Regions from separate parts of the Solibacillus silvestris genome, predicted to be linked through region 2. Evidence: riboswitches for the same ligand, from Rfam matches in the RefSeq annotation. Region 2 holds a riboswitch; the other holds the start of a gene.
What was found. A riboswitch is a leader RNA that binds a small molecule or an ion and turns the genes downstream of it on or off. The one in region 2 is predicted to bind thiamine pyrophosphate.
Positions count from the first base shown of each region.

Region 1 (8,948 bases), on a different contig from region 2:
ATTCGTCTCGACCTCCGTGTATTTTACTTAATCATATCACGTTAGCTCGGTACGACATCTATCCTAACAGAGGGGGAGTGCTCTTAAAAAAGCTGCACGTTGTCTCATTCCACCGGATAGTTCTTTCGGATAGGCATATACGTAATCTTTTAAACCAACCCGCTTAATCCAGACAATCGCTTCCTCTATTGTTAGCGTAACATCCTTCTGAATTTCTGTTGCGATCATGACATTTTGTAGGATAGTACGCCATGGCAGTAGCAAATCTTTTTGTGGCATAAAGCCCACATCACCTGGGGCTGCTAGACGATTATGAATCACAATACGCCCTTCATTTGGCGTGAGTAGCCCGGTTATCAATTTAAAAATCGTGCTTTTTCCTGTACCACTTCTGCCGATGATTGATACGAATTCCCCCTGTTTAATTTCCATATTTAATTTAGAGATTACAGGTGAGGCATGTTCCTCAATAACATAGGTCACATTTTGTAAGCTAACTACCATTTCTTTATCACCTTCTCAAACAAACTAAATCGGCCAATCCTGTATGTGATAGTTCATATCCCAGAATAAATACTCGTACTTTGACGTAATTTGGAAATGCTTTTCTAATTGGACTAGCTCTCGTTCTGGTTTTCCCTCTGCTAATTCGTTCATCACGTCAATCAACCATTTTGCACCGTTGCCGAATTCCTCTGAATCGTATGTTTCTATCCACTTGGCATAAGGATTATTCGATAAATCGTGTCCATACTGCGCCCTTAGCAGCTTGCCAATCTCCCAATAATCCCATGCACAAGGTAAGAGGCAGGCTACTACATCCGCTAAGCTACCACTTTGCGCAGCATTTAACATATAATTCGTATACGCTAAATTTGCAGGGGTTGGTTTTGTTTCCTCCAATTCTTCTGACGTAATTCCAAATTCAGCTGCAAATTGGCGATGTAGCTTCATTTCAAAATGAAGCGTGTCGTTTAGTATCGCAGCAAATTTCCCCATCATATCGAGATTTGTAGATTTGACAGATGCAATGGCAAATAGCTTCGCGTAATCAATTAAATACACATAATCTTGCTTCATGTATTGGATAAACTTTTCCTTATCCAATGTCCCTTTACCAAGTTCCTGTACAAATGGGTGGCTATGATTTGCCTCCCAAATAGGTTGTACATTTCTAAAAAGTCGGTCTGTAAATTTTTCTGTTTTCACTTTCATTTCTAGTTCCTCCTTTTTTATAACAAGCACTTTCCTGAAAAATAAAAAAACCACTTCCTTAAATAGGAAATGGTTTCGTTGCATAAGTTGTATACACATACAATCGAAACTACTTCCCTACGCTAGTCCTAACTAGATCCGGTTCAAAGGGTTCTTCTCAGCCAATGGCGCCCCTAGAGTTTAATTACATATTTAATTTTTCTTATTTGAAAACACAATTCATGGAAAATGATGTTTTTCTCTTATGGTAATTACAGTGAACTGATTATACCTTTCTTGTCCATAAAAATTAAAACCCCACTCTTTTTAGAGAGCGGGGGAATGTACACGTATCTATCCTATCAACATGCCTCACTTCCCTACGCTAGTCCTAACTAGATCCGGTTCAAAGGGTTCTTCTCAGCCAATGGGCGCCCCTAGTGCTATTATTTATATTATTTATATTATTTACATCATAACATGTATTATAGTTTGCGCAAGTGATTCTGAGTAAATCATACATTTTTATCCAACCTTTTTCCATCACTCGCCTTTTCTTAAGGCCCTCGGTGGTACTCATTGTACACATCTCTTTTCGAAAGACCGCGCAATTTAGCGACTTCCTTGATTGCTTCCTTTGAATTAGTATTCATTTCTTCCATTGTATAATCCACATGCTGCTGTAATGTCATCGAGGACCAGTCAAAAGCTTCTTCTTCTACATCACCTAACTGATTACCTTCAAGTATAATACAAAATTCGCCACGGATTTCATTTTCAGCTGTCCAGTTGATTGCCTTTTCTACTGTTCCGCGTAAAAATTCTTCAAATTTTTTTGTTAATTCCCGTGCTAATGTAATTTTACGATCACCTAATACAAGCTGTAGATCTTTTAATGTGTCCTTAAGACGGTGTGGTGCCTCGTAAAATACAAGCGTTTCCTCGCGCTTCGCCAATTTTCCAAGCTGCTCACGGCGTTCCTTTTTATTTCGCTTTAAAAAACCAAAGAAATAAAATGGCTGTGGGTTTAAGCCAGAAGCAATCAGAGCGGTTAATGCTGCATTGGCTCCCGGAACCGGCACAACCGCAAAATCTTCTGCAATTGCTTTTACGACAATATCCGCGCCCGGATCCGAAATACATGGCAAACCTGCATCACTTACTAAGGCAATCGATTTCCCCTCCCGTAAATAGCCAAGCAACTTCTCCCCGCCAACTTCAATATTATGTTCATGATAACTGATTAGCGGTGTTTGTATATCGAAATAATTGCACAGCTTTTTCGTATTGCGCGTATCTTCCGCAGCAATAATATCCACTTCTTTTAAAATACGCAGTGCACGCAGTGTCATATCTTCTAAATTGCCAATCGGTGTAGCTACTAAGTACAGGCAGCTTCCTTGCTCATGCTGGCTACTTTTCTGTGATTTCATATGCAGCACTCCTTATATACTCAATTTTTTTTGTGCGATTCAATTGTTTAAATGCATATTCCGCGGACATCGCCTGTTGCTTTGTTTCAAAAGTTTCAAAGTAAATGCATTTTACGGGACCTCTTGCTCTTGTATACTTTGCGCCTTTTCCTGCATTATGTGTCGCAATGCGCTTTTCCAAATTATTCGTATAGCCTGCATAAAACGTTGCATCACTGCATTCCAGCACATAAAAGTAATGTTTAGTTTCCTTCTCCATATAAAAGTGCCCTCACTTCTGGCGTATATTCATTGTTATCCTCATATACGTACAATGGAGGCAATATTTTCAAATCCGGCTTGCCATCTTTAATCGCCTCAATCAACAGCGTATTTGCTTCTTTTCCCCGTTTCGGATACACAAACTGAATGCGCTTTGGTTCCAAGCGATTCGCTCGCATTGCACTTACAATATCCAAAAGTCTTCCTGGCCGATGCACAAATGCCGTCTTTCCTCCCTGTTTTAATAAACGGCTTGCTGCTTCTATCGCCTCATCAAGTGTTAAATATAGTTCATGCCTTGCAATGGCATAATGTTCACTCGTATTTTTTTCACTTAATTCATGCGCTAAAAAGTAAGGAGGATTGCATGTAACCACATCGTATTTTTCGATACCTAATGTTTTAGGTGCATCTTTGACATCACCAAGCTGCATGTCAATTTGTTGCGATAAATTATTGTACACAATACTGCGTGTTGCCATGTCATGCAGTCTCGGCTGTATTTCCACACCTGTAATCTTTGCGTTCGTTCGGGCACTCAAAAATAGTGGAATAACCCCATTTCCTGAACAAAGATCTACAATATGTCCTCTATTTTTCGGAATTTGCACGAAGCGCGCTAATAATACTGCATCTAGAGAAAAAGAGAAAACAGATGGGCTTTGAATAATTCGTAAATCTTCCGCAAGTAAATAATCCAGCCGCTCATCATCCTTTAACAATTGTTCCACTACGTAATCCTCCACATATTTACTATTCCAATAAACCCTCATGCTAAACAAAAGACTGATATCTACTTTTGCAGATTCAGCCTTTTCCTTTAACCATTTTGTTTATTTAAAAATGATAGACAGAACAAACAATCTTCACCTTTGCGAGAGCTGCCGAAATGCACATGGCACACATGGAAACCTTCGTTATAAAGCCTTGCCAAATTATCATAGCCTTCGCCAATATCTACAGATTCCTTTTTCAGCTCTTCCGCTTGTTTACCTGTATTAGCTTCGCTCGCTAATAATTCTTCTAAACGCGTACGTAGGTGAAGGTTTTCTGTTTGAAGCGTCTGATGCTCCTCCATCATATGTGCAACAAATTGCTTAAGTGCACTAAATTGTTGCTGCATTGATTCAAGCTGTTGTTCGAACTCCATAACAGTATCTAAAAAATTACGGTCCTTCACTCAAGCCACCCCATTAATTTCTATCTATATCAAATTTTTCTCATATTGTATGAGCTCTTCAAGCGTATATTCAACCATACGCTCTTGCTTCGTCAAATATACTTGGATAAGCCGCTCCAACACATTTAATCCGACGACTTTACCTTCTCCTTCTGGTGTCATAGATAGATCACCGATGTCCGGCATACCTTCTTTTGCAATTTCATAATCATCATTTTCATATTTCAAGCAACACATTAAACGCCCGCATAGCCCTGAAATTTTTGTCGGATTTAGCGACAAGTTTTGATCCTTCGCCATTTTAATCGACACAGGCTCAAAATCGCCCAAAAATGTCGAACAGCAAAGCATTCTACCACAAGGTCCGATTCCTCCAAGCAATTTTGCTTCATCACGAACCCCTATTTGACGAAGTTCGATACGTGTACGGAAAACGCTCGCTAAATCTTTTACTAATTCCCGGAAATCGACACGCCCTTCTGCTGTAAAATAGAAAATGATTTTATTGCGATCAAATGTATATTCTACATCGACAAGCTTCATATCCAGCGAATGCTCGATTATTTTCGTATTCGCTAATTCAAATGCGCGCTTTGACTCGATTGTGTTTTCTTCCACTTGGAAACGATCACGCTCATCGGCCGGGCGAACAACTTGCTTTAATGGTAAAACAACGTCATTTTCCCCGACTTGACGCATTGGCACAACTACTTTGCCATACTCGATACCGCGTGCAGTTTCTACGATGACATATTCTCCAACTTCCAAAATATATGCTGCTGGATCAAAATAATATATTTTACCCGCTTTTTTAAAGCGAACTCCGACTACATTATACAAATGTATACCCCTCCTGAAGATTCAGCATTAGCTGTTCCATCAATAACGTACGATTCATATTACGATTTAAATTTGTACGGGCATGCAATATAGACTGCATTTGGCGAGACAATTTTTCATATGTCAAGACGAGCGCCATCTCATTAAATCGTTGATACATATCGGGATACGTGCACGTTGCTTGTTGATTTGCTTTAATCGCTACAATATCACGATACGCAAACAATAACAAATCGAGTGCTAGCTCCATCTCTTCCTTTTCCTTAAATAATGGTAGCCATTCGTCATGAATAAATAATAATGCTTCATGAACATTTTGATGAACGATCTCTACTAATTTTAACACTGTTTTTCGTGCAAGTACAAACTGCTCATCATTTGCAAGTGCAAAAGCTGTATCTATATCATTTGTTACCATGCTAGCCGTAGCTGCCATTGAATTTGTAACACGTTGCTCTACAAGTTTTTCCAGCAATGCAGTACGCGGTGCTTTTGCAAATTTAATATGCTGGCAACGCGAACGGATCGTCGGGATAATGGACTGGATTTGCTCCGTTAATAAAATTGCTACAACTTGTCCATCTGGCTCTTCCAAAAATTTCAAGAGCATATTTGCCGATGCAGCATTTAATTTATCTGCATGATGAAGCACATAAACTTTCTTGCCTTCCTCCACGCCTGTCATCTTCATTTCAGCAACTAAATCCCGTACTTGGTCAATTTTAATAAATTGCCCATCCGGCTCCACTTGCCAAATATTCGGATGATTTCCCGATTGAACACGTCTGCAATTTCGACATGTTTCACATGGAACATTTTTTGACAAATTTCCGCAAAGGAGAAGTTTCATAAAAAAAGAGACGACATCTCGTTTGCCTGTACCTTTTTCACCTTCAAAAATATAGGCATGTGCTAAACGATTTTTTTCTACAATTGTTTGTAATTGCTTCATCACTACGGGTTGCAGTTTAGTTAGCTCGTCTATAGTACGTGTCATTTCCTTCACCTTTTTCGTTTCTTGCTTCTATTTATTTGAAGAGTCCTATGTACAATTCAAACAATCTTCTGCTTGGAAAAAGCCCGCGTCTAGTGCACAACAAAGACACGGGCTTTTTTTACATATAAAGATTTATTAAAAGGCCTTTAATTTCGCCAATTTTCGCTAATAGCTCAATAGACTCTTTTTCTTCATTTAAAATATCTTCGGCTAATTCGACAAGCCGCTCGTCAATTGTTTCGACAATTTTTAAGCGACGCCCTTCACCAAAACGATTCCATGTATGTGATTGCTTCATCTCGAGACCATAATCAACGGCTTCCTGCAAAAAACGCTTAATAAGCATTTTAAAGCGTGCCAGCTCCCGTAAATTGCGTGAACGTGCCACCCGGTCTCCAGCTGACGAAATATCACCTAATAGTCTCGTGAGTTGCTCTGATTGCATTTTCGAGCCTTGCTTTACAACCATATCCCCAAAGCGATTCCCGTTTTGATTCGCTGGACGCAGATCATTGCGATTCGCATTTAAATTCACACGGAGATCTTGATTAATTTTCATTTACCATTCGCCTCCAAAAAGTCAATTATGCCTCGGCATAATCGCATCCGAATTCGGTTTTTTGCCCGCATCGAAAATACATGCCCGAATCCGTAATATCCGCCAGAGGTTTTAACTTCTTTCAATCTGTTGAAAGAAATTAAAAATGATGGAATTGTTCGATTGGTAAAACAAATACAATTGCTCCTCCAACTTCAACTTCCACAGGGTACGGGATATAGGAATCTGCGTTACCTCCCATTGGCGATACAGGAGCAACCATTTGCTCACGTGATCGACAGTTTTCACGAATAATGTCCAATAACTTTGGGATCAGAGAATCATCCGTGCCTATTAAAAATGTCGTGTTTCCAGATCGTAAAAATCCACCCGTACTCGCTAATTTCGTCGCACGATAGTTGTTTTTTGTTAATGCATTTGATAATCGGTTGCTATCTTGATCTTGCACTACTGCTACTACTAACTTCATCCGTACTCACCCCTCCATTGAATTGGTGCCTCTATTATATCATAAATTCAATTACGCCTCAGCGTAATTACATCCAGATTTTTTTTGAGTTAGGCATATATGCCGTGAATCAGTCAGCTGTTATCGCAGTACACGAACAGTTTTAAGCTGACTTCCCCCTGCCCATTTCCCTTTGAAAATCTGTGATATGTGCCAAAGGCTTATCTTCATTTACTTTTACCCTATTATTGGATTTAAAATCCCCCATACATCCTCGATGACTTGCTCTAAAGGCTGATCGGCATTGATTACTTTAAAACGTTCAGGATAACGTCTCATCGCCTCTTCGTATCCTTCATAAACTTTTTGATGGAACGCCAAACCCTCAACATCTAATCGATTCATTTCATCACTCCGAGTCGCATGAATACGGGCCAGCCCTTTTTCAGGGGTAATATTAAAGAAAATCGTCACATCGGGAAGACGCTTGCCTATAGCAAATTCATTAATGGCTAATACATCATCTACTCCAATTTCCCGTGCATAGCCCTGGTATGCTAATGACGAATCAATGAATCGATCACATAATACATGCCTGCCTTCTTCAAGCGCAGGCAGTACTTTTTCATAAAAATGCTGGGCACGTGCCGCTGCATACAATAATGCTTCTGTACGTTCATGCATCTCCGTATGGACTGGATCCAAAATAACCGCACGGATTTTCTCGGCTATTTCAATTCCTCCCGGCTCACGTGTCAGCAAGGCATCAATATGCCCTTCTTTCAGCCGTTCGCCGATTGCTTTTAACACACTCGTTTTTCCGGCCCCTTCCCCGCCTTCAAACGTAATAAAAAAATTCCTTTGCATTTTTATATTCTCCCTGCATCTATTTTATGACTTGTATTAATTTTTCCTGTAAACGGTGCTCCCCTTGAAACATTGCCCCAATCGCAAGCAATTCCTCCAATTGACTAAGTTTTGCTACTGTGATTTTCTCGCCCAGTACAAGTAATGGAATGCCTGGTGGATAGGGAATAATAGTAGAAGCAGCAATTCGTCCGATCGCTCGCATATATGGTAACCATTCTTTTTCCGCCAGCTCTATTTCGCCAAAGCTATATTCCGGTTTTGTAATGGCCGTCATTTCAAAATTCCTATCTTCATTCATTTCTGCATTGCCTGGCATATCTTTTAAGAGAATGAGTGCTTCTTTCATTCGAATGCGCAAGTCTGCAAATGAATAATTATCTCCGTGCTTTAATAGCGGCAATATAATAAGCACTTGATTAGCATCGGCTAATTCCACGTAAACATGCATTTTCTCCAATGCTTCTTTTAATTGGAAGCCTGTATAGCCAGGTGCCCGTATTAATAGTTTTAATGTATCATTAACTTCTACAATTTGTAATTCCGTTGATGCAGTTACCGATTCGATAAATTGCTGACGTTTTTCCATTAAATACGCATAATCCATTTCCGTGTAATTCGCAACATAACTTCTCGCATCATCAAGGGATGCCAATAATAAATATGACGGACTACTCGATTGTAGCATACGTAAATAATGGTTTACCCTTTGCTCGCTTACTAATGTTGATTTAATATGTAAAAAAGAAGCCATTGTCATCGCTGGCAATGTTTTATGCGCAGACTGTACAACAATGTCCGCACCTAAATCCAGTGCCGATGCAGGTAACTTCTCCGTCACTGTTAAATGGGCGCCATGTGCTTCATCGACAAGTACCGGAATATTGTACTTATGGCATATTTCAATTTGCTCTGCTAAGTCATTGACTGTCACCCCGTAATACGTCGGATACGTAAAAATAGCAGCTTTAGCATTTGGATAGCTCGTTACCGCCTGTTTTAATACCGCAAGTTCAATACAGCCTGCCGTTTGACTTTCTGTATGCCATTTCGGTGCAATATAGACGGGATTGACCCCAACAAGCTCAAGTGCATGAAAAATAGACTTATGCGCATTTCGCTGCACAAGCACAGTGTCCCCTTTTTGACATGTTGCATAAATCATCGCC
Region 1 covers NZ_JBQCJW010000054.1:2-8,949, forward strand. The annotation lists gene ACTHOQ_RS18185 (ATP-binding cassette domain-containing protein) at 64-504, opposite strand; gene tenA (thiaminase II) at 529-1,215, opposite strand; TPP riboswitch at 1,313-1,400, opposite strand; TPP riboswitch at 1,555-1,643, opposite strand; gene rsmI (16S rRNA (cytidine(1402)-2'-O)-methyltransferase) at 1,752-2,627, opposite strand; gene ACTHOQ_RS18200 (GIY-YIG nuclease family protein) at 2,608-2,886, opposite strand; gene ACTHOQ_RS18205 (tRNA1(Val) (adenine(37)-N6)-methyltransferase) at 2,870-3,619, opposite strand; gene yabA (DNA replication initiation control protein YabA) at 3,709-4,068, opposite strand; gene ACTHOQ_RS18215 (PSP1 domain-containing protein) at 4,093-4,908, opposite strand; gene holB (DNA polymerase III subunit delta') at 4,901-5,905, opposite strand; gene ACTHOQ_RS18225 (YaaR family protein) at 6,024-6,464, opposite strand; gene darA (cyclic di-AMP receptor DarA) at 6,604-6,933, opposite strand; gene tmk (dTMP kinase) at 7,150-7,779, opposite strand; gene ACTHOQ_RS18240 (aminotransferase class I/II-fold pyridoxal phosphate-dependent enzyme) at 7,799-8,948, opposite strand, start outside.
Region 1: linked by a shared signal. The riboswitch ahead of tenA (thiaminase II) and the one ahead of tenA (thiaminase II) in region 2 are both predicted to bind thiamine pyrophosphate.

Region 2 (22,008 bases):
CAATCTCGCGCACAGCCCCGCTTCCCGCTGTAACATCCCATGCATCATCTTTTTTCTCAAGCTCTAAATCAATGACACCAAGATGGCTGCCGAATTTGCCTGCCATGACAATCGGTACACCGTTCATCGTCCCTTTTTCGATATCGACACTCGTTAATGACCCGTCGACTTTTCCAGGGAAGACATCATGGGCATGACCAGTAATAACCGCATCGACATCGGCAATTTCCGTTATTAAATACGATACATCTTCTTCGCCGACTTCATGTGTCGCATCGCCCATGCCCGAATGTGAAAGCACAACAACAACATCCGCCCCTGCTGCCTTCATTTTCGGAACGACTTCTTTAACAGCTTCCACAGAATCATCTACGGTAACCTTTCCTTCCAAATTCGCTTTGTCCCACTTTAAAATTTGCGGTGGCACAATACCCGTTACGCCAATATTTATCGTCGCTTTACCGCCTTTTGAGTCAACAACCTCTTTTTCGACCATGATATATGGCTCGTACATAAGTTGTTTTGTCGCTGCATTGCGCACATTCGCGTTTACGAATGGGAAGGGCGCATCATCTGTCACTTCATCCAGAAATTCCAATCCGTAGTTGAATTCATGATTGCCGAATGTCGCAGCATCATAATCGAGCGCAATCATCGCTGCAATGGAAGGATGAACTTCCCCATCTCTCAATTTTTTGACGGATTGAATATAGGAGCCTAACGGTGTTCCTTGGATTGCATCACCATTATCAAACAGTACAGTATTCGGATTTTCCTCACGGGCTTTTTCGATGAGCAAAGCTGTTTTCGCAAGCCCTAAACTATTTGATGGTGCGTCTTTATAATAGTCGTAGTTCACAATATTTGTATGAATATCCGTCGTCCCCAAAATACGCAATGCGACTGTTGTATTCGCTTCTACCGGGCTGTATTCTTCCAGAAAGCGCTGTAGAATATTATGCATTTGCGCTTTTGTGACAAAGCTGTTCGGCCGGATTGTGGAATCTTCATATCCTGTCAATAAGCCTAGCTGCACTGCTTTCGCCATCTCTTGACGATTTCCCGCACCGATTTTATTCGCGTCCTTAAACTGATTCAATACATTTTCCGAATATGTTTTATCGTCTTGTATTCCACGTGCTGCAATTAGAAAGGCATGTGTACGTGTCAATTTTTCATCCGGTGCAAACTGTGTCGGTGTTTTCCCCTTGATCAACTTTAATTCAACTGCTTTTTCAATATAAGGCTTTAATGAATCAGGTACATCTTGAAACTTTACGGATTGGCCGGAACCAACTGGCACGCCTAATGCATCAATGACTGCCTTAACAAATTCCCCGCGCGTCATTTCCTCAGCGCTTGCAGTTGATGCTGAGGCTGCTGTCATTCCACTAGCTAAAAGCGTTAACGTTAGAGCTGAAACCGATAGTTTTTTCCACATTCATCTCACTCCCGTATTCTGAATTTTACAACAACTTTATAATACTAAATTTTCAGAATGGTAGAAAGGAGCATTTGGATACAATATGCAATTTTTTAAAATAGAACTATGTGAAACTGTAGATTTATTTACCTATTAAAATCGGCTTTTATTGGATAAATCGGAGTAATGTGCTTTTTGGATATTATAGCATTCCTACAGTTGCCGTGACGTTTTTGCTCAAACTGATGGCAGATATGACCGCGACCCCATTTGCCCCTGCCTGGCGCACAATGCTGCTGTTCATTGGCGTAATGCCGCCGATTGCAACAATTGGGAAGTGAGGATAATGCAATCTCGCTTCTTTCAATAAAGCTACTCCTGCCGGCGGTTTGGCATCTTCTTTTGTCGTCGTTTTATAAATCGGGCCAATCCCGGCATAATCCGCCCCGTTTTCCACCGCTTGCTTTAATTGTTCCAATGTATGAACAGACACGCCAATTATTTTATTTGCGGCACGCCTGCGGAAATTTTCGATATTTAAATCATCTTGCCCAACATGAATCCCGTCAGCATTCAATTGCAGTGCAAGCTCCACATCGTCATTCACTATAAACGGAACATTATACGTTTTGCACAAACTTTGGCATTGGCGGGCAAATTGGGCATACGGCTCGCCGCGCAAAGCATTTACGCCTTTTTCCCGCAGTTGAAACATTGTAATTCCCGCCTGTAATGCTTCTTCCAAAACATGAAGCGCATTCCGTTCACAATTCATCGTCCCCATAATAAAATATTTATTTAAATCAAATGACATGCACATCACACTTTCCGCGCTGCTCATGGTAAGCAAAATGATTCGTAGGGCCAGACCCATTACCGATATTTAGCGGATGGCGGATCGCTAGCTGGACAAATCTTTTCGCTTCAATAATTGCGACTTGCATCGATTTGCCTTTCGCCATTTCCGCCGTAATAGCTGCCGAAAACGTGCAGCCTGTTCCATGTGTATGCTTCGTATCCACTCGCTCTGTTTTCATTTTAAATGGTGCTTCACCTCGGATAAACACAGTATCCACAGCTTGCTTACCAGATAGATGCCCACCTTTCATGACAACACATTGCACACCCAGATCCATTAAGTATTGGGCAGCGTGCGCGATTTCTTCATCCGTCTTGATTGTTCGTCCTGTCAGTGCCTCTGCTTCCGGGATATTCGGTGTACACACTGTCGCGATCGGGAGCAATTTTTCTTTCAGCGCAATCATCGCTTGCTCCTGCAGTAGGCTTGCACCGCCTTTTGCGATCATTACCGGGTCCACAATAAGAGGGATTTCCCCCTGCTTCAGTACAGAAACGATTCCTTCAATTATTTCGGCATTGAACAGCATGCCTGTTTTAATCGCCTGTACATTAAAATCATCAAGAATCGCTTTTAGCTGTTCTTGGACAAATTCAACAGTCGTTGGATAAATCCCGTGGACACCTTTCGTATTTTGCGCGGTTAATGCAGTGATCACCGATGTGCCAAATACACGGAGCTCTTGAAATGTTTTTAAATCTGCTTGGATGCCTGCCCCTCCACCACTATCTGAACCTGCTATCGTACATGCAATCATTGATTTCCTCCCGCTGTGCTTTCTAGTTCATTTAAGAAATTTGTATGGAATGTCCCTATACTTGCATAGGAATTTGCACTTGCCTTCTTATATTCATTGAGTAATAAGACTAAATCTTCGAACGGTTTTGCACCGCATGCCAAAACGGCTGCACAAAGGGCGCTAAGCAAACAGCCGCTCCCCGTCATCTTAGTCACCTTTACATGACCACCATCCACATATTCAAGCCTTTTCCCGTCTGTTATTACATCTTGCTTTCCGGTAACAACAACGATGCACTGATATTTATTTGCCAGCTGCATGGCCGTTTCTGCAACATCTATTTCCCCTTCGCCGCTATCAACACCTTTCGATTCCCAATCTGCACCTGCGATTGCAGCCATTTCGCCCACATTGCATCTGATTATGCTAATCGTTAAAAGTTCGAGCAGCTGTTTTGCCGTTTCATAGCGAAATACAGTAGCCCCTGCCCCGACCGGATCGAGCACAACGGGGATTTGATGCGCATTTGCGCTTTGTCCTGCCAGTTTCATTGATTGAATTGCCCGGTCATTTAATGTACCCATATTAAGGAGCAGCGCATTTGCTTTTGAAGCCATTTCCGCCGCTTCCTCTATTGCATCAGCCATTACCGGGGAAGCCCCGACTGCAAGCAAGCCATTTGCCGTAAAGTTCGCCACGACATAGTTTGTTATGCAATGCACTAATGGCTGCTTTTTATTAATTTTTTGCAGGCTCATTTATATACACCCCTTGTACCCAGCCTTGCTTCGTCCACGGCATTTCCCAAAACATCCATTCGTAATAGCAGCTCTTCTTAAAATGCTCTTCCAATAGCTTTTGCTTTCTTGGCTGTTCCTTTGCATAGCGATTCAGCATGGATTTTTGTGCTTCGATATTTTGGCGCATCTCGGCGGAGGCATATAGTTCGATCCATTGTTCATAAAGCTGTACATTAGGACGTGCGTTTTTTAATCTTTGCCCGATTTCCTGATATAGCCATGGGCAAGGCAATATTGCCGCAAATGCTTCTGCTACATCCCCATTATGAACGGCATTATACATATGGCTCACATAGTTATAAGCTGCCGGCGCTGCTTCAAATTGTTCTATTTCTTCAGCTGTCACCCCTAGTTCTTTAAACGTAGTGCGATGCAATTCCAGCTCGGCTTCATGTATAAACTTCGCTGTCTGCAGGAAATAGCGGACATCCTCATCATTCGTAGCTTTTGCAGCCGCGAGCGCAAGCACTTTCGTGTAATGCTTTAAATAATACGCATCTTGCAGCATATAAAATTTGAATTTCTCCAGCGGCAAGCTTCCATCCGCAATGCCTCGCACAAAAGGATGATAAAAGCTAGCCTCCCAATAGTAATCCGTTTCTTTTCTTACTTTTTCGCAAAACTCCATTATTACTCCTCCTCTTTTTAGTGAGCGGAAGCACGAAAAGACGCCTCTAATAGTAGAGACGCCAAAAAGTGTAAATGCCACTTCTCATTGCTCCCTACGCCCGTATTAACGGTCAGGTTCCAAGGGTCAGGTTTTAACCTTCTCAACACGAATGTGTCCCCCCGCAAATCAAATGCTTAAGTATTTGCAAAAGAAAGGCTCCACGTAAAAAAATACGCGGAGCCCTAGTAAGTACATATGTATAATCTTGTACTTTGCTCCCTACGTCCGTGTTAACGGTCAGGTTCTAAGGGTCAGGTTTTAACCTTCTCAACACAGTGTGTCCCCCTGCAAATGCATTTAATTAAATCGAGTGTATCAAATTAAATTTTGCATAGCAAGCGAATGTTAGGAGAATGATGCACCGCTATTTCTTTTTCCCTGCCTCCGCAAAACTTACGCAACTTTGGCCCCGTAACGCTTTATGTTAAAATTCCCGGATAAACAAACTTCAACACAGCAATCGGTTAATCCTGTTTTTATTTCCAATTGAGGAAAAAGTGAAATCAATGAGTCGATTTCACTTTTTTATTTTCGCCACTGATTTTTCCATCGAATACTATCGGTTTTATACTTGGCACTTAGTTGGAACGAGACTTCCAAATCAGGGAACAGTTCGGATATATTACTAAAACCACTACTTCTTCACAACATGAAAATTCGCCCCGATGAGCAGCCAATTTTGCGGGAATGGCAGACCGAGCTTCCAATAGCCGACACCTCGCAAATTCAATCGTTTAACTAAATTGAATTTCGCCTGGATTGAGCGGGCGTCCTCAAACCACACGATATGCAAGCGCCCTTGCTCATCATAATAATTGAAGAATGGTGCTTGTGCGACATAGTCATATTCGATAGCCGCATTGTAGCGTTTAGCCAATTCAATCGCGCGCTGCGGGCTTAATGCCTCCGCATATTCCCCTCCTTGTACGAAAGGCAGTGTCCAATCATAGCCGTATAAGTTTTGCCCGAGCAATATTTTGCTTGCCGGAATTTCGGTTAATGCGTATTGTACCACCTGTTCGACTTGCGGCAGCGGGGAAACGGCCATTGGTGGTCCTGCAGAATATCCCCATTCGTACGTCATCAGCAATACAAAATCAACTATTTCACCATGTGCCCTGTAGTCATGTCCCGCAACCCATTCGCCCGGCTGATCGGCTCTCGTTTTTGGCGCCAGTGCAGTGGACACTGTATATCCTTCCGCATGCATCCTTTCTACCGCTCTTCGCAAAAAGTTATTATACGCTTCCCGTTGATCGCCGGATATTCGTTCAAAATCAAAATGAATATCAGATATATTGCCGACACGCTTCGCTTCCTCAATAATATTGTCAAAAAGTAAGTTTTGTACCGCTTCGCTTTGAAAAATATCACGCGCCAGCTCACTGCTGAATTGAAAATCTTCAAGATTCGTAATGACCATTGCAAGACTCGTATTATTTTGTGCCGCAATGGCTGGCAATGGAGCAACTGCCGGCATCTTCAACGTGCCATCACGCCTTGCCTCATAACTGAACAATGCTAAATAAGTTAAATATGGGTTCGCTTCACGCACTTGATTTAACAGTGCTTCACTTACTTCATCGCCTCTTGGCTCCACATACGCCAAAATTTCCGCCGATGTTTTTGATGGCGGCGGAAAAACAAGCACCGTCCCGATCATCAGCATTGAATTTGGATGAATATTATTTATTTGTGCGAGCGTTAAATAATTTATACCAAATCGCATACCAATTGACCATAAGCTATCCCCTGGCTGAACGATATAAAATTGCTGCCATACCGGGATGACCAATGCTTGCCCTACGACTAACCGGTTTGGCTCCGGGATTTGATTGGCATCCACTAAAGTTTGCACCGTTGTTCCATATGCCTGCGCAATTGTCCATAAAGATTCCCCCGACTGCACAACATGAATTTGAATTGTCCGTCCTCCTCTCTCCTATTTAATAATTTATGAGGAATGTAAAAGATACATGTATTTATTGAATAATAAATAATATGATTAACGAGAGCATCATTTTTGATTTTTTCATACAATAGATTTGAGGTGAAAAAATGCCAAGAGTAAAATACCGCGATGCCGATATCGATTTAATGGCTAGAATGATGAGGGCAGAGGCTGAAGGCGAAGGAAAGCAAGGAATGCTTTATGTTGGAAATGTTATTGTAAACCGCGTTATTGCAACTTGCCTTGACTTTAATGATGTTCGGACAATTGAGCAAGTCATTTTCCAAGTTCAAGGAAACAATTATTCTTTTGAAGCGGTTCAGAAAGGGAATATGTTTTATCAAAGAGCAAGACCTACTGAACGGAGATTGGCTAAACAGAATTTGGACTATTGGCGGGACCATCCGGCAAAATACGCGCTTTGGTATTTCAATCCAGCTGGGGAGTGCCCTCCGACATGGTATGGGCAACCATTTACCGGTCAATTTAAGCAGCATTGCTTTTACGAACCAGTAGGCGGAACATGCGATAGTGTTTATCAAGGTTAGATTTTTCAATGATCTTGCATAAAATTTAAAGAGCCTTGTTCAAATTAATGCAGCAAGGCTCGAAATATATTCTGTTGAATTTCTATAGTGCACGAATTAATCGACATGCCTTGATCCTGCAATAACTCTATGCTGAATTATTTTTTGTTTGATTGCTGATTTTTATCGTGATTCGTTTTATTGTTTTTATTTTTAAGCTTAGCATCGAACTCTTCTGCAAATTCGGCCACATTGTCTTCAGGGTTGCGATCATGGCTTGTTGTATTTTGGTGCAGTTTTTTATAGGTAGCAAAAGGATTATGTGTTCGTTCATTCATTGTCTGTTTGCTGTTTTTGCTCATATTTCATCACCTCCTACTGACTTAATGTGCTCAGGATAGGAGGTTTTATGCTTTTATCAGGCTTGTTCAATTTTTGTAATGAAAAATCGGCCAGCAGCCATATTAAGAAGGAATCATACTGAAAGGAGCATACGAATGGGCAGAGACGACAGCAAAAGTAAAGGCACGAATAAACAATCGTTACCGCAAACACCGAAAAACTTGAAAATTGCCCCAAACAAAGTAAGGGAAGAAATTGCAAGCGAGTTAACTGAGCTCCACCAGCAAGCGCAAAAAGGAAAACGGTAAATGTAGCAATATGTAAAGGGCCTTCATCACAGCATATACTGGGATGAAGGCCTGATTTACTTCAAGACAAAGGTTAGAACTGTCTCGCCTTCGCATTAATCCTCAAAATCTGGTTATGCAGAGTTACCTCTGTTTCACCTTTTATTTGAGACTTTTGATGCTTGTCGCTCGTCCAGTTATGGTGGATTTTCTTAGATTTTGGAGCTATGACACCCTTCTTATCCATTCGTTCCGCCTCCCTATGTTTAAAAGTGAATCGATACTAGTATGTCTGTTCTCGCTGCAGTTATTCCATGCAGCGATAAAAATTGATGAAATAATTAGCAAATGCAAGCATGCTGTTTCACGTATGGAATCATTGCATCCAACAATACTAAAAGTGTTAAGCAGTCATTTATGCGGGAAAGGAAGAGGAACTAATGGCGAAAAAAAGTTCAGGCACACCGAGCTGGAAACAAAATCATCCAAGCACATTATTATCCAATTCTGTTGAAAGAACAGAGCGTGCTGTTAAACAAGCAATGTCACACCCGGAGGAATTTGCGGTGGAGCATGCGTTCAATTCGATTGAACGTACCGAAAATGCGCTTTTCAATGCGGAACAGCGTCAGGAGCATTTGGATATCGTCGAGCAAAACAAAGCAAAATTATCTGAGTTAAAGCAAAACTTGAACGAAGTAGATGAAATGGTTAATGATTCGTAATAAGCAAGTTCTCCCCCGTTTAGTCCAAGCTCAAATAAACGGGGCATTTTTTTAGATCATTTATTATCTATATAGCGCAACTAAAAAAATTCCAAGCGCCTCCTCGTAAATTTCATCAAACTGACTGATTGGCAGAGGATTTGTTCCGAAGCCAAGTTCAACAGTGAAGCCTGGTCTGCGCCAATCTAGAATAAACCAGTCTTTGAAACCCGCATAGCTATCAATTGTTTGCACGGGCTCATATCCGCTGACCCGCGCAAATTCGTTTACAAGCTGTTCTGTTTCCAGCGGTTCTAGTCCTAGGAATCCCCAATATATGACTCGCCCTTGCGTATGGAATGCCAATACCCGGGCAAAATCCCTTTCCCTTGTAAGTTCAGCCATTGCAATGGATTCTGGCTCAGATAACGGGCTTTCCCCACCATAATCCTGCGGACCTGGCGTTTTCGGATTTCTTTCTCTTTCTAAATCCCATTCTGCAGGAAACTGATCATTCAAGTCGACCCCATTAATATTTGCCTTCCATCCTGAAAAATCCGTACTCCCGCCGTTCCATTCAATTACATTATTCCGGATGGTTTCATTTGCCGGTGGACCATTCAGCACTAGCTCAACCCCGTCCGGATTTACCATTGGGACAATATTTAAACTTGTCTGCATATATAATGGCAATGTAGAAAGCCCTCTTATCGGACGATTATTCGTCAGAGATAGTAAATAATCGTTTAAAAATGTCATAACAATCGGTGTTGTAATCCACTCATTCGCATGAAATGATGCATTGAAATGGACACGTTTCTGCCCCTTCCCAATCGTGAGCCCCGGAATTTCTTTGCCTAATACGGAATTTCCGACCGGCTCATCCATCAAAAAAGGATAGATGGCCAGCAATATCCGAATATCCTGAACCATCTTGCTGTATTCATAGTTTTGTTTACCATCGACCACCCTCCATGTTACACGAACAGGTAGTGTTAAGATGAGACCAACTTGCAGCACATACGGACTAAGTATCGGATTGAGCAGGAAAATCGCATCCATCGGCATATTTATCCTTTGTGCAATCGACCAGATCGTATCTCCTCGTTGAATGGTATACAGGCTTGTTACATATCCCGGGATTCTGACTTGTTCATTCGGGATAAGTACTTGTGCATTTATAGTTCGATTAGAATCAACAATCAGCTGTAAAGGAAGATTAAAAACTTTGCTGTAGTACCAAATGGAATCACCAGGTCTTACGGAAACCTCCACAAAGTTCCTCCCTTAAATAATTCATCAATAGAAAAGTATATGAAACGGATAATCTATTATTCGCATTAAAACAGTTAGTTGGCAGCACCATAGTAAATCCGCCATTCCGCTCAGAAATCCGGAAGAGAAATCACTTTTCCTAACACATGAAGCTGATCTTATTGAAAGTCTTTTTACTTTTTATACTTTTCAACACATTGAATAATGCCGACGATCAATGCGGATTGTGCGCTCATTTCATTTTTCGCTTCCTGTCACGAATGTTCAACTATGCCGCTGCCTGCCAGTTTTATATGCCGACGAAAATAAAATCATCACTATTAAGCCCATCCCTAAATAGCCCATTATTACATACAATTTGCCGATTAGCGTTGTAAAACCTATGAGGCTCACCGCAAAACCTGCCAAACAGAGCAGCATGACAACGATTTTAAATGTAAAACGGTCCGGCTTTGCAATTCGTACTGCTAATATATAAAGCGTCCCTACAGCCGTACTATAAATCATCGCAAGCAAAATAAAGGACATGATGATGCCTGCTGCCGGGTGAATTTGCTTTGCCAGTTCAAGTGTTGGCATATCGACTCCTGCAACTACATCCATTTTTGCAAAAAGCGCTATATTAATGAGCAATATTAGCAAGCCAAGAATCATGCCGCCTAACGCCCCGCCTCTTGCCGCAGCTTTTCTGTCCTTTGTCGTCCCGCCCATCACAATGAGCATAGCTGCACCCGCTGCGATGTTATATGAAACATACAATATCGCACTTGGCAGCCAATGAGAAGTTGCGGAAGGCTGATTTTTCGCTATACCATTTAACTCATTTATCGAATAATCCATTGTAAATAAAGAATAGATCAAGAGAATAAATATAATGCCCAGTAAATATGGCATTAACGCTGCCATCATTTTAATAATGCTGTCCGCATTCAACAAAAGCGTAAAAATAACGGCAAGCGCCATCAGCATGCTTCCAAATGACTGCTCGAGATTGTACATTTGGTTAAAGGTGGAGCCTGCGCCAGCCAGCATGACAATGCCAATACCGAACAACACAAAAGAAATCAATTGATCGAGCACCGGCCCCAAAAAACGTCCTCCAATATAATGGATTCCTTCTTTATGTGAAGACGTCTGCAAATCGGAGCCAATTTGGGCAAGGCTCATCCCTAAAAATGCAAAAATGATTGTTGCCGCAACACACCCGAATATGCTCAGAACACCGAAGCTTGTAAAATACTGCATAATTTCCTGCCCTGAAGCAAAGCCTGCCCCGACTACCAAACTGACAAATGCCCCCGCAATTTGAATACTCTTTTTCAATTCGCACCTTCTTTACTTCACTTTTCATCATTGTTACTTTATGTATACAAGTTGGCTAATCATGCTTTTTTAAAAAAGATCGCACCGTTTTATAATGAATTTTTGATGGTGATTTCTATTTTACAAAAAAAACCTTAACCAATAGATTTCTCGATCGGTCAAGGGATATTGCAGATGCAAAATGCTGCATTAAAATCGGAATTTAACCCGAACAGCGGCAGTCACTGTTATTATTCCTGGCTCAATCGGGGTAACAGGCTGCTCATTGCTAAGCTTAAACGCTTTGAAGGGAATCGGCGCGGCGATATTGGACTCTTCAATTATTTCTACAGGCAAACTTTGCAAGTTTACGTGCATCGTTTCTGCCAGGGACCTCGCTTTCCCAATCGCATCCATAAGAGCGTATTGAAGCGCCTGGCGGTAGTGGGCATCTGCATTCAGCGTCTTAAATTGAATAGCCGATACATGATTTGCCCCGTTTTGTATCGCTGTATCGATCACCGTACCAACTTGACGAATATCCGTTATTTCCACAGTAATCGCATTTTGCACCTCATAACCTCTTAGCACTTGTCTTCCTTCTATGAAATCATAGTTTGGAAAAATTGTGTAAGCAGCCGTTTGTATTGCCTCTTCCGGAATGTTTATTGCATTCAGCGATTCAATGACACGATTCATAATGACCGCATTTTCTTGCTGGGCCATACTGACATTTTCCCCTTGTGTCCGAACTTCTATTTGTATTTGCGCAAAATCCGGCTGGACCGCGACTTCACCATTCCCTGTTACCGTCATTTCCCGTGGCGAGGCAGCGAATGGTTGAAAAAAGGTTTGCGGATAATACAACAGCATCCACCTTTCGTTTAATTCGTTTTCACTATACTATGCGCTTTGTCCAATGGAGTTGTTCATTTTGTTTTTTTCTTTTCTCGTGCATTCATTTTTAAATATTATAATTTGCTGGATCCCTCGTTTTCTCGCAGTCTATCTTTATGCTATAGTAGAATTTGCAAATAATTTAATGTATGGGGGTTCATCATGGAGACGAAAAGAATATCGCTGCATCGTGCACTGTCTGAATTAAAAATGCTTGGTGAACGGATCCAATCCGCCACATACCTTGTAGTGCTTGCCCGCGCCAACCGCAAAAGCAACGAAAAAATCGAAGGTATGCCAATTGATGAATACAAAAAAGGAATGCAAAGTTCCTACGACAAAGTGACAAGTCTGATCCAATACCGGAATAAACTGAAAGCGCTCGTTGTCGAATCAAATGCGGAAACAATCGTTCAAATCGGCGCAACTGAAATGACGGTGGCTGAAGCGATTGAACGCAAACAATCGATTAAATATGAAAAGGATTTAGTTAACCATTTGCGCCGCCAATATTTTGCAGCGATCGACGATGTAACAACAGCGAATGAAGCACTTCCCGAGAAGCTTGAAAATTATTTGATCAATATTCTGGGCAGCAAGGAAAAACAATCGCCGGAAGAAGTAAAACTGCATACCGATACGTTTATGAAGCGCAATGAATATGAACTTATCGACCCGATGCAAGCAAAGAAAACCATCGATGAACTTGCAGCTAAAATCGAGGAATTCGAGTCGGAAGTAGATGCAGTATTATCAGAATCAAATGCCACGACATTCATTGAGATTTAACTAATTTGCATGGCTTAGCGAAAACAGTAAACGTATCGGCGCTCGTGCTTTTGACTGTGTGCGAGTTGAAACAATCAAACAGTCACTTAACCTAAATCAAAATTTTACTTTATAGCAGAAAAGTTTAAAGCATAAAGATTAAAACTGAAATTTCAAATTTCAAACCTCTTAATTTTTAAAGCTCAACATTTAAATGATAAAGCTCGTTCAAATCCTGGAGCATGGTTTAGGTATGCCGGTACATGACCTTCTGTGGTTCCACCAGGCAGCTATTGTTGTGCAAAATCAATATGCCGGATTTGCTTTTATAAGCGAATCCGGTTTTTATTTTGAGGTATCCCCATCATCGCTCCTCCAGCCAATTGTAAAACGGTACCGGGCGCTTGCTTTGCTCGGCCTCAGTCTCCTCCGCCCGCGGCAGCACTTCACGTGCAATCGCCTTATCGTAAGCCCCTTTATAAATCGCGCGCAATGTTGTGCGGATCGTCAATTTCCCGTCATGAATATGCTGGATAATCCGCCATAGCGCATCTTTCGCAATCGTAAACTCCCTTTTGCTTTGCATTGGTGTCGCTAAAACCGCTGCCTGTAATCCATCCTTCAATTCGTCTTTCAGCGGCAGGCTCATCATGAATTCATACAATGTCTTTTGCCACTCGTTCATTCGTAATAGCGTATTATTATATATTTCTGTTAAAGAGCTTGTTTTAAAAAGATTAAAAGAACTAGTTTGCTTTTCCGAAAAGTAGCCGCTTTCCGCTATTTCATCCACTTCTTTAGCTGGGACCCGACCGGACATTTCCGATGGGACATGTAAAATCTGATAGATGTTCGCCCCTTTGATTCCATTCATTTTCGTGCTTGCGACAATTCGTAAAATGCCAAGCGCAGCCGCTTTTTTCACCGTGCGATAAACCGTTTTCGTGCTGATCCCTACACTATCGGCGATCGTCTGTGCCTTTAAATGGGCCGCTCCCGGATAACGAAGCGCCGATTGTGCAATGCGTAAAATCACACTGCGTTCACTTTCCGTTAAGTCATGTGCTGCAACATGCTGTGCCACCGCTTCGTCCATTTCCGCCACTGTATTAAATGTTTCGTATGTTTTCAAATATTCGAATACCATCATATGCATCTCCCTTCAAAATACATATGTCAGTAATGCAGGTGAAAAGGGGACAGCATTTTAAAAATAATTTAAATTTATTTATTGGGGGAAAGGCGTGAGGAAATTAAGAATGCATGCCTACTAAAAACTTTCTCATTAATATTTTCTTCTCTGTGCCTATATTGGCCTGTAGGTTTAACACAATAGGCAATTGATTCAAATAAAAAATCACGTCCGGTTACCGCTTTTCAAAATTAGCACTGCTCTTTCCATAGTAAACAGATTAATTATTCCCAAATTCAAACACTCCTGCTGAACACTCCACCTTATTGCTTAACTAAATTGATTTTCATTTCTTTTATAAGTTTGACCATAGAAAAACTGCCACCTAATTATTGGATATGTCTAATAATTAGGGGGCAGTTCATATATTTTACAGTTTCTATTTTTTCTTTTTTAATCAAATAAAAAGAGAAAGGGATCAGTGCAATGATAGTACCATATTCGGCAAACGTAAAATCATAGACCACTCTACTATTCATACCAACATCATTCCATTTTATTCGATCTATTAAAACGGATACTCTCGCGGATCTGTCTGAACTGAAATCCATTTTGTCGTTGTAAATTCATGGATGGCCCATTCGCCGCCATATCGACCTAAGCCGGAAGCTTTTTCCCCGCCAAAGGCAACGATCGGTTCATCATTGACTCCTTGATCATTGACGTGAATCATTCCTGTTATAATTTGTTGCGCCACTTCAACACCATGTTCAGTTGAACCTGCATGAACAGCACCGCTCAGTCCATAGTCGCTGTCGTTTGCAACGCGAATGGCTTCTTCTTCATTATCTACAACAATTACGCCTACAGCAGGTCCAAAAATTTCTTCCTGTGCAATCGGCATATCATTCGTAACATTCGTCAAAATAGTAGGAGCCAGCACATTGCCTTTTACTTCTCCCCGCAAGGCATATTCCGCCCCCTGCTCTAGACTTTGGTCGATTAACCGTTGAATTCGTTCGATTTGTTTATTATTGATGAGAGGACCAACAACGACATCCTCATTTCTGGGATCTCCGTATTTTATGTTCGATGCCTTATCCACGAACGCTTTTATAAACGCATCGTATACCGGGCGTTCGACAACAATCCGGTTCAGTGACATGCAAATTTGTCCGCTGTTTAAAAATTTACCGAATGAGGCTGAAGCAGCTGCTCTTTGAACATCAGCATCTTTCAGCACAAGCATGACATTGTTGCCACCAAGTTCTAAAGCCACACGTTTTAAATTTCTTCCACAAAGTTCCCCAATATGGCGTCCTACCTGCGTAGATCCGGTAAAGGAAATAATTTGAGGAATCGGATGTTCAACAAATGCATCTTTAATTTCTGATGAGCTGCAAACCGTAATATTTAGTAATCCTTTAGGGATACCAGCCTCTTCAAAAATTTCACCTAGAATGAGTCCGCCTGATATCATCGTCTGCAAATCAGGTTTAAGCACGACCCCATTGCCTGTTGCCAAAGCAGGGGCAAGGGAACGCATCGTTAAATGGAACGGGAAATTGAATGGACTGATAATGCCCACTACCCCGGCAGGATTATGATATACCCGGTTCTCTTTCCCAGGAATAATGGATGGCATTATTTGTCCATGCATCCGGAGAGGAAACGTAGCCGACTCTTTCATAATTCCGATCGCGCCGGTAATTTCAATATTGGCTTTAGTATGGGAAGCCCCATTTTCCTCCACTAAAATCTGAACTATTTCTTCTCTTCGTCGCTCTACAATTTGTGCAGCTTTTTCTATGATGGCTTGTCTTTGATATGGATTAACCTTCTCCCATTCTTTTTGTGCTTCTTTGGCCGCCTGATATGCCTCGTCTATATCCTTTTCATTCGCCAGGCGGATTTCTGCAATCGTTTCCTCATTGTAAGGATTCTGATCTGCATAAACTCTTTCGCTGCTTCCTTCTCTCCACTCCCCACCAATAAATTGCCTACTCCATTTTTTCTTCATAGGTATCATCCTTTCAACATTTGTGCAGTAGATATTCCGCCAACTATGGCATGCCTCATCATTTGGATGGATGCATGTACATATATCCTTTAAATATCCTGTATTTCTATGGGGAAAACTAAAAAGACAATTGTGTTTGCATAAGTTATATGAATGGTTGGTATTCTTTAAGATACATTAAGCACTTTCTTTAGCTCTGTTAGTATAAGTGCAAATCTTCACAATATACATGAAAAATGCATGCATTTCCAGATAAGCAGTGAATTAAAAAGAAAGCAGCACAGATTATTAGCCCAGTAATAATATTAGTAATAGTAAAACCTAATGCTCCCAACAATTCCCTTGCCTTGTACCTGGCTCCACTAGCTTATTTCTTGTAAATTTACAAGTGAGCACCCCTCACCAAGTGGGGGCCGAATACTTATAGCAATGCCCAATTCTTTACCGGCCGGCAAAATTTCGAACTCTGCTTCACGTAATTCCGGTGTGCAATGGATTTGCTGTGCAATCGGCGGTATCATATTATTTTCTGCTGCCCATGTATATGTCTTCGCAAGCGCCCAGCCGTTGTAATCGGATTCCCCAATGACGAATTTTACCTTTCTTAATTAAACCATTCATCTCTTGGACAGTTTCGCTAACCGGTACTTGACCATCCCAACAGTGCACATAATATAAACCAATATAGTCAATTCAGTACCAAGTCTTTTTAATTTTGTCCTTTCATGAAATAAGGCACAATTCTATAAAATTACTCCCGATAAAAAGAGCCTTCAAAATCATTTGGGACCTATTTAGTAATCTTCGTTTTTCCGTTGTAATCCTTTGTCGTATCTGAATGAGTAAAAAATAGTTGGTTAGCACAAAAATTCGGGTAAGTAATATAGGTAAGTCGTTGCACAGGGGAGCAATGAGCGAATAGGCTTTCTTTTTGCTGCCAAATCCAATCGATGGAAGGAGTGTTTGAAATTGAGTAAAAAGAAAGAAATCAGAAAATTAAAAGACCATGCATTTGCAGACCTTTGTTTAATTGAAAAAGAATTTCAGCAAATTGTAAAAAATACTTCGAATAAATCAGGTACTTTTAAATGGGTGGAGCTATTAAGCAATTATGAATTGGAAGAATTCTATGGACGCCGCAGAGACCGAAAATATGCAACGCTCACAGTTGAATTGTATTCAATAATTGAACAACTGTTAAAAGACATCTATAAAGTTATTTTTAAAGGTAAATATAGAAATAAATCCGCTAAAAATATAATTCTTGATTTAGAGGAGAAAATGGGTGATTGCTTAACTTTTAAGAATAATACTAAATTATTGGCGAATCTCAGAAGTTGTATAGTCCATGAAGAGTTCTCTTTAAAGGCTGCAAGAAAAAAAATAAATATTAAAAAGAAAAATAGAATATTATTCAAACAATTGATGAAGGATGTTGATCTGTATATAGAAAATATAGAGCTGAAATAATGTCGGGCTTTTTAAGTTGAAGATTCTTTCGTCTCTAATGCTAATCAACTCAAACTTCACAACTAAATAATTAGGCTCTTATTTGAAATCAATTTGGTTCATCTTGATTTTAAATAAGAGCCTTCACAAATTTATATTAATACAAAAAACACCTCATTCTCTAGTATAGTGTGGTTGTCGAGAAAACACTGCCAAAAGAATTAATATCGGTATTTCGTGAATTAGAAATTCTGAAACACCTTCGAAAAGCGGGTATTACTAAGAAATTTGGCTTTACTTTTTTTTATTTGTTTCAACTTTTTTTGTTTAATCTTTCATCACAAGAGTTAGTTCACCCTTTTAAATTCAAAGAAGGGAGACCGTTATCCTACCTTCGACCAAAAACTATCCTTGAAAGAACTATACAAGGTTGCTGCAACTGTTTCTGGCAAGAAAGGCATCATGTGCTCGATTCAAACCATAATGGCAAATGGGATTCCATTTAAGATTGTGTTTTTTTAAAACCGCAATAATCAAAGTAAATAGCTTGCCTAATTATATCAAGGCTTATTTGTCGATTTCAGTCAGCGAAGTTTGAGATAATTATATAAGAATCTTAAATAAATATATATTCACTATAATCTTCAAAAATACTCCACATATTTTGAAAATTTGCGTATTTTTGAGCCCTTGGATGTAATTTTTCATTATAATTCACATGATATGTTTGTTTATATCGGGTTATATAGTAAGCTTGCTCACTTTTCAAAGTAAATTGACATTTTGCGTGATTGTATAAAAAATCACAGCCGACTGCAAAGTTCTCTGTTTTTACATAGCTTATAATATCTTGAATAGCAAATCTCATTAAATCCTCTGTCAATATATTTCTACCTGTATTAAAGTCATATTCATTTAATAGAAAAACAAGGTCCCCTGATGCACGATTAGAAGCTATTTTTCTTACATCCTTATGTTCAATGCCATGCTCACTTTTTAATAGCTTTTTATGATCATAATGCCAATAATCGCCCTGCATTTCAAAAATAATACGAAGACCACTTTTTAATGTAGCTACACAATCATTGCGATAGAGTGTGCCTGGTAAGATTACTTCATCTTCAATAGATGCTTCCGTAAATAATTTTCTTATTACCGTTTTCATTAACTCGCCTGCTTTAGAATCCTTTATCATTAGTGCACATTGAGGACAATTGCTATTTTTAATGGTCCGATTATCAATAAAAGCTTCCCATGTATGGCCCTTCTCACATTTCCACCATACCAAACGATTTGTTGCAGCAGAAAGCATTTCTGACAAGCTTCCATTTTTTGAAACATCCCATTGTAATGCAATTTCTGGAAATTTCACTTTTAGTGAGTTGCATAAACTACACTTAAACGAAGTATAAAATTCGCCGTTTCTTTTTCTTGTTGTATATTTATTTGGTGTTGTTGCTTCCACCTCACTTTGGGTATATAGGCATTGAGGACAAGTTAAAAATATTTTCTTTTTACTCCCTTTTCTCCAAGACGAAAAAGGAAGATTATTATTTTTCTCCGGGTAATAATATGAAGCTAATTCTGAACGTACTTCGTGTAAAAATAATGTTTTATGTTTCAAATTTTGCATATAAAATTTTAGAAGAGGCCAACATCCTTTACAAATAGGTATTGCTTCATCTGAAACAAAGTCTTTAAAGGTTCTCTGACATACTCCATTACAATTTTCTCTACAACACTCTGCAGTAATCCTTGTTGCTGTACCATTCAAAGTACTAATAGAGAGTATCCTAAAACCCATCAACCTCAAACATTGACTAAGAGTTTCTTCAGTATGTTTACTTTTTTTCCTAAGTTGAATTTGCTTTTTATATTTTTTGACATCTGGTATTAAAAATTTATATTCGCATTCTTTTTCAAACCAAAATATAAAACCTTCAACTGACTTTCTTTTTCCTTTTAACACTTCATTCACTTTACTCCGACTACTTTTACTAATATTTAACGCATGTGCGGCTTCTGACGGAATACGGAAAGGTCCATAGATTGAATTAACTTTCTTGTATGAAACTTTTTTTTGAAAAGTGGTAACATTATTATCAACTATTATTTTCTGAGCGTAGATCAATGGCAACGTAAATTTCATTTCCTCATAAAACATTGTCCCACCCCTTAAATAGTACATACGTTCTTTTTATTGTACTATATATTAATGGTATAAAACAAAGAAAAAACCGCCATGCTCGATAAAAATCAAGTACGGCGGCTGCATATACGTCCCCAGTAGGATTCGAACCTACGACCGCGAGCTTAGAAGGCCCGTGCTCTATCCAGCTGAGCTATGGAGACATGTTTTTCATCACCAATTGGTAATAAAGACAATTTTTATTATATGGTACATTTCTTTTAAAGTCAACTATCTATTTTCAAATAATAATTATTCAACAAAAGTAATTTTCCACATTTCTTATTGCACTATAAAAAAGTGAAGCTCCATCTCAAATCAAAGCCTCACCTTTTTCCCGACTAGCGCTCAAAAAACATTTCGTCGATCAAATTATTATTATCGTCATAGCAATGCAATGTAAAGTTTGCTGGCGTTATTGTAAGCAAGACAAAAGACTTTTCTTTTATCCGCCGCGGCTTCAGTAAGCTGCCCGGATTAATAAAAAGAATATCATCAATATATTCCGCGCCCAGTACATGTGAATGACCAAAACATACGATTTGTGCACCGACTTCCTTTGCGCGGTAAATCAGTTTCATCGGAGAGTTTTTCACATCGTATAAATGCCCGTGTGTCACATACACACGATTTCCATTTACCTGAAACAGCATCTCCTCCAAATAGTTCTGGTCATGATCACAATTCCCTTTCACACGCTCTACTCCTTGCAGAGCTGGATGTGTATACGGCAATTCACTATCACCACAATGGATCACTTTATGCGCATCTGGATGGTAGCCCTTTACACGTTCAATGATTTCCTCGTCACCATGTGTATCACTCATAATCAATAGCTTCATTCGTATCCACATCCTTTACATTTCTTTACTTAGTGTGACAGCATTGAAACAAAAATTCAATCGTTATTAAACAAATTTTTACAATTTCCAGCAATTACCGAAAAAAATCGTTATTTCAGCAATTCCGCTAACTGTAATGCTAGCTTGCGAATCGCATTACCACGGTGTGAAATCGCACCTTTTTCATCGGCAGACAGCTCGGCCATATGCTTTTCCAATGCGGGCACATAGAAAATCGGGTCATAACCGAATCCGTTTGTTCCCTTCTTCTCATGTGCAATGACACCTTCACATGTACCGAATACCGTTTTCGTTTCCATATTTGGACCTGCAATCGCCAAAGCACAGCAGAAACGGGCGTTACGCTGTTCTTCCGGAATGTCCTTCATGTTTTCCAGCACTTTCACCATATTCGCCTCATCGTCATGATCGCCGGCATAACGTGCTGAATATACACCAGGTTCACCGTTTAATGCATCGATCGCTAAACCGCTGTCATCGGCAATCACGATTTGGCCAAGCATGTTCGCTAACGTTTCCGCTTTTAAAATTGCATTTTCCTCAAAAGTCGTACCTGTCTCTTCAATTTCCACATCTGGTGCAACTTCGAACATCGTGACAACTTCATAGCCGAATGGTCCGAATAGTGCTTCAAAGTCTTTCGCTTTTCCTTTGTTCTTTGTTGCGATTACTACTTGTTTCATTATGCTTCCACCTTTCCGATCAAGTTTGCGATGTCGCCCAATGCTGTTTTTTGCATGTCGATCAGCTGTGCAATGCCTGCTTCTCCTAAATCAAGTAATTCATTCAGTTCTGCACGGCTGAATGTCGCTTCTTCTCCAGTTCCTTGCAACTCCACAAATTCGCCGGCACCTGTCATAATAATATTCATATCGACTTGTGCAGCTGAATCTTCCACATAGTTCAAATCCAATACTGCGCCAGTGTTTTCCAGTTTTCCGACACTTGTAGCAGCTAAATAATCCGTAACCGGGAATTTCCCGAATGGTTTTTCTGTCGCTAACTTGGCAATAGCTTGTGTCATTGCTACGAATGCGCCTGTAATCGATGCCGTACGCGTTCCACCATCTGCTTGGATGACGTCACAGTCAATCCATACCGTTTTTTCGCCTAATGCTTCCAGATCAACAACAGCCCGTAATGCTCGGCCGATTAAGCGTTGAATTTCCATTGTGCGACCACTAACCTTCCCTGCAGAGCTTTCACGGCGTGTGCGTTGCTCTGTAGCGCGTGGCAGCATTGAATATTCAGCCGTAATCCAGCCTTTTCCTTGTCCACGTAAAAAGCCTGGTACTTTGTCTTCAATTGTTGCTGTACATATTACTTTCGTATGTCCAACCGTAATTAATACCGAGCCTTCCGGATGCATTAAATAATTATTATCAATTTGAACCGGACGTAATTCATTCACAGCTCGTAAGTCATGTCTAGTCATTCGTGACCTCCTCAATTTGTTCGCGCACTTATCTTAACACACTTTAAGATTGGTCTAAAGCGGAAATGCACGATACACAAGCAAAAAGGCTCAAATTAGACAATATGCCTAAACTAAGCCTTTTCATTACTTTATTGTTCAAATGAAATTTTGCGAATGTCCAATTTATCTTGCTCCAGCCAACGTTCCGCTATTGAACGGAAAATCGGCACGGAACCAGAAGCATGCAGTATATGCTGTGGCGGCTCTATTTCAGTACGCAGTTGCCCTTTATAGCTTAAAATTGCTTCGACATCTTTTGCCGTTTCTTCGGCAGATGACAGCACATGAATATGTGGCCCGACTGCCGCTTCAATTTGCTTTTGTAAAATAGGATA
Region 2 covers NZ_JBQCJW010000003.1:160,519-182,526, forward strand. The annotation lists gene ACTHOQ_RS03135 (bifunctional 2',3'-cyclic-nucleotide 2'-phosphodiesterase/3'-nucleotidase) at 1-1,441, opposite strand, end outside; gene thiE (thiamine phosphate synthase) at 1,626-2,243, opposite strand; gene thiD (bifunctional hydroxymethylpyrimidine kinase/phosphomethylpyrimidine kinase) at 2,227-3,039, opposite strand; gene thiM (hydroxyethylthiazole kinase) at 3,036-3,779, opposite strand; gene tenA (thiaminase II) at 3,760-4,449, opposite strand; TPP riboswitch at 4,524-4,622, opposite strand; TPP riboswitch at 4,691-4,788, opposite strand; gene ACTHOQ_RS03160 (glycoside hydrolase family 18 protein) at 5,126-6,415, opposite strand; gene ACTHOQ_RS03165 (cell wall hydrolase) at 6,550-6,990, shown strand; gene ACTHOQ_RS03170 (hypothetical protein) at 7,128-7,331, opposite strand; gene ACTHOQ_RS03175 (YfhD family protein) at 7,467-7,619, shown strand; gene ACTHOQ_RS03180 (YpzG family protein) at 7,693-7,845, opposite strand; gene ACTHOQ_RS03185 (hypothetical protein) at 8,039-8,323, shown strand; gene ACTHOQ_RS03190 (M14 family metallopeptidase) at 8,387-9,577, opposite strand; gene ACTHOQ_RS03195 (YkvI family membrane protein) at 9,842-10,900, opposite strand; gene ACTHOQ_RS03200 (SIMPL domain-containing protein) at 11,090-11,746, opposite strand; gene ACTHOQ_RS03205 (hypothetical protein) at 11,939-12,565, shown strand; gene ACTHOQ_RS03210 (helix-turn-helix domain-containing protein) at 12,909-13,694, opposite strand; gene ACTHOQ_RS03215 (hypothetical protein) at 14,066-14,287, opposite strand; gene ACTHOQ_RS03220 (aldehyde dehydrogenase family protein) at 14,245-15,696, opposite strand; gene ACTHOQ_RS03225 (hypothetical protein) at 16,059-16,217, opposite strand; gene ACTHOQ_RS03230 (aldo/keto reductase) at 16,219-16,389, opposite strand; gene ACTHOQ_RS03235 (nucleoside-diphosphate sugar epimerase) at 16,666-17,166, shown strand; partial or broken gene ACTHOQ_RS03240 (IS4 family transposase) at 17,337-17,493, shown strand; gene ACTHOQ_RS03245 (zinc-ribbon domain-containing protein) at 17,762-19,309, opposite strand; tRNA gene ACTHOQ_RS03250 (tRNA-Arg) at 19,424-19,497, opposite strand; gene ACTHOQ_RS03255 (YfcE family phosphodiesterase) at 19,675-20,175, opposite strand; gene ACTHOQ_RS03260 (XTP/dITP diphosphatase) at 20,286-20,879, opposite strand; gene rph (ribonuclease PH) at 20,879-21,631, opposite strand; gene racE (glutamate racemase) at 21,763-22,008, opposite strand, start outside.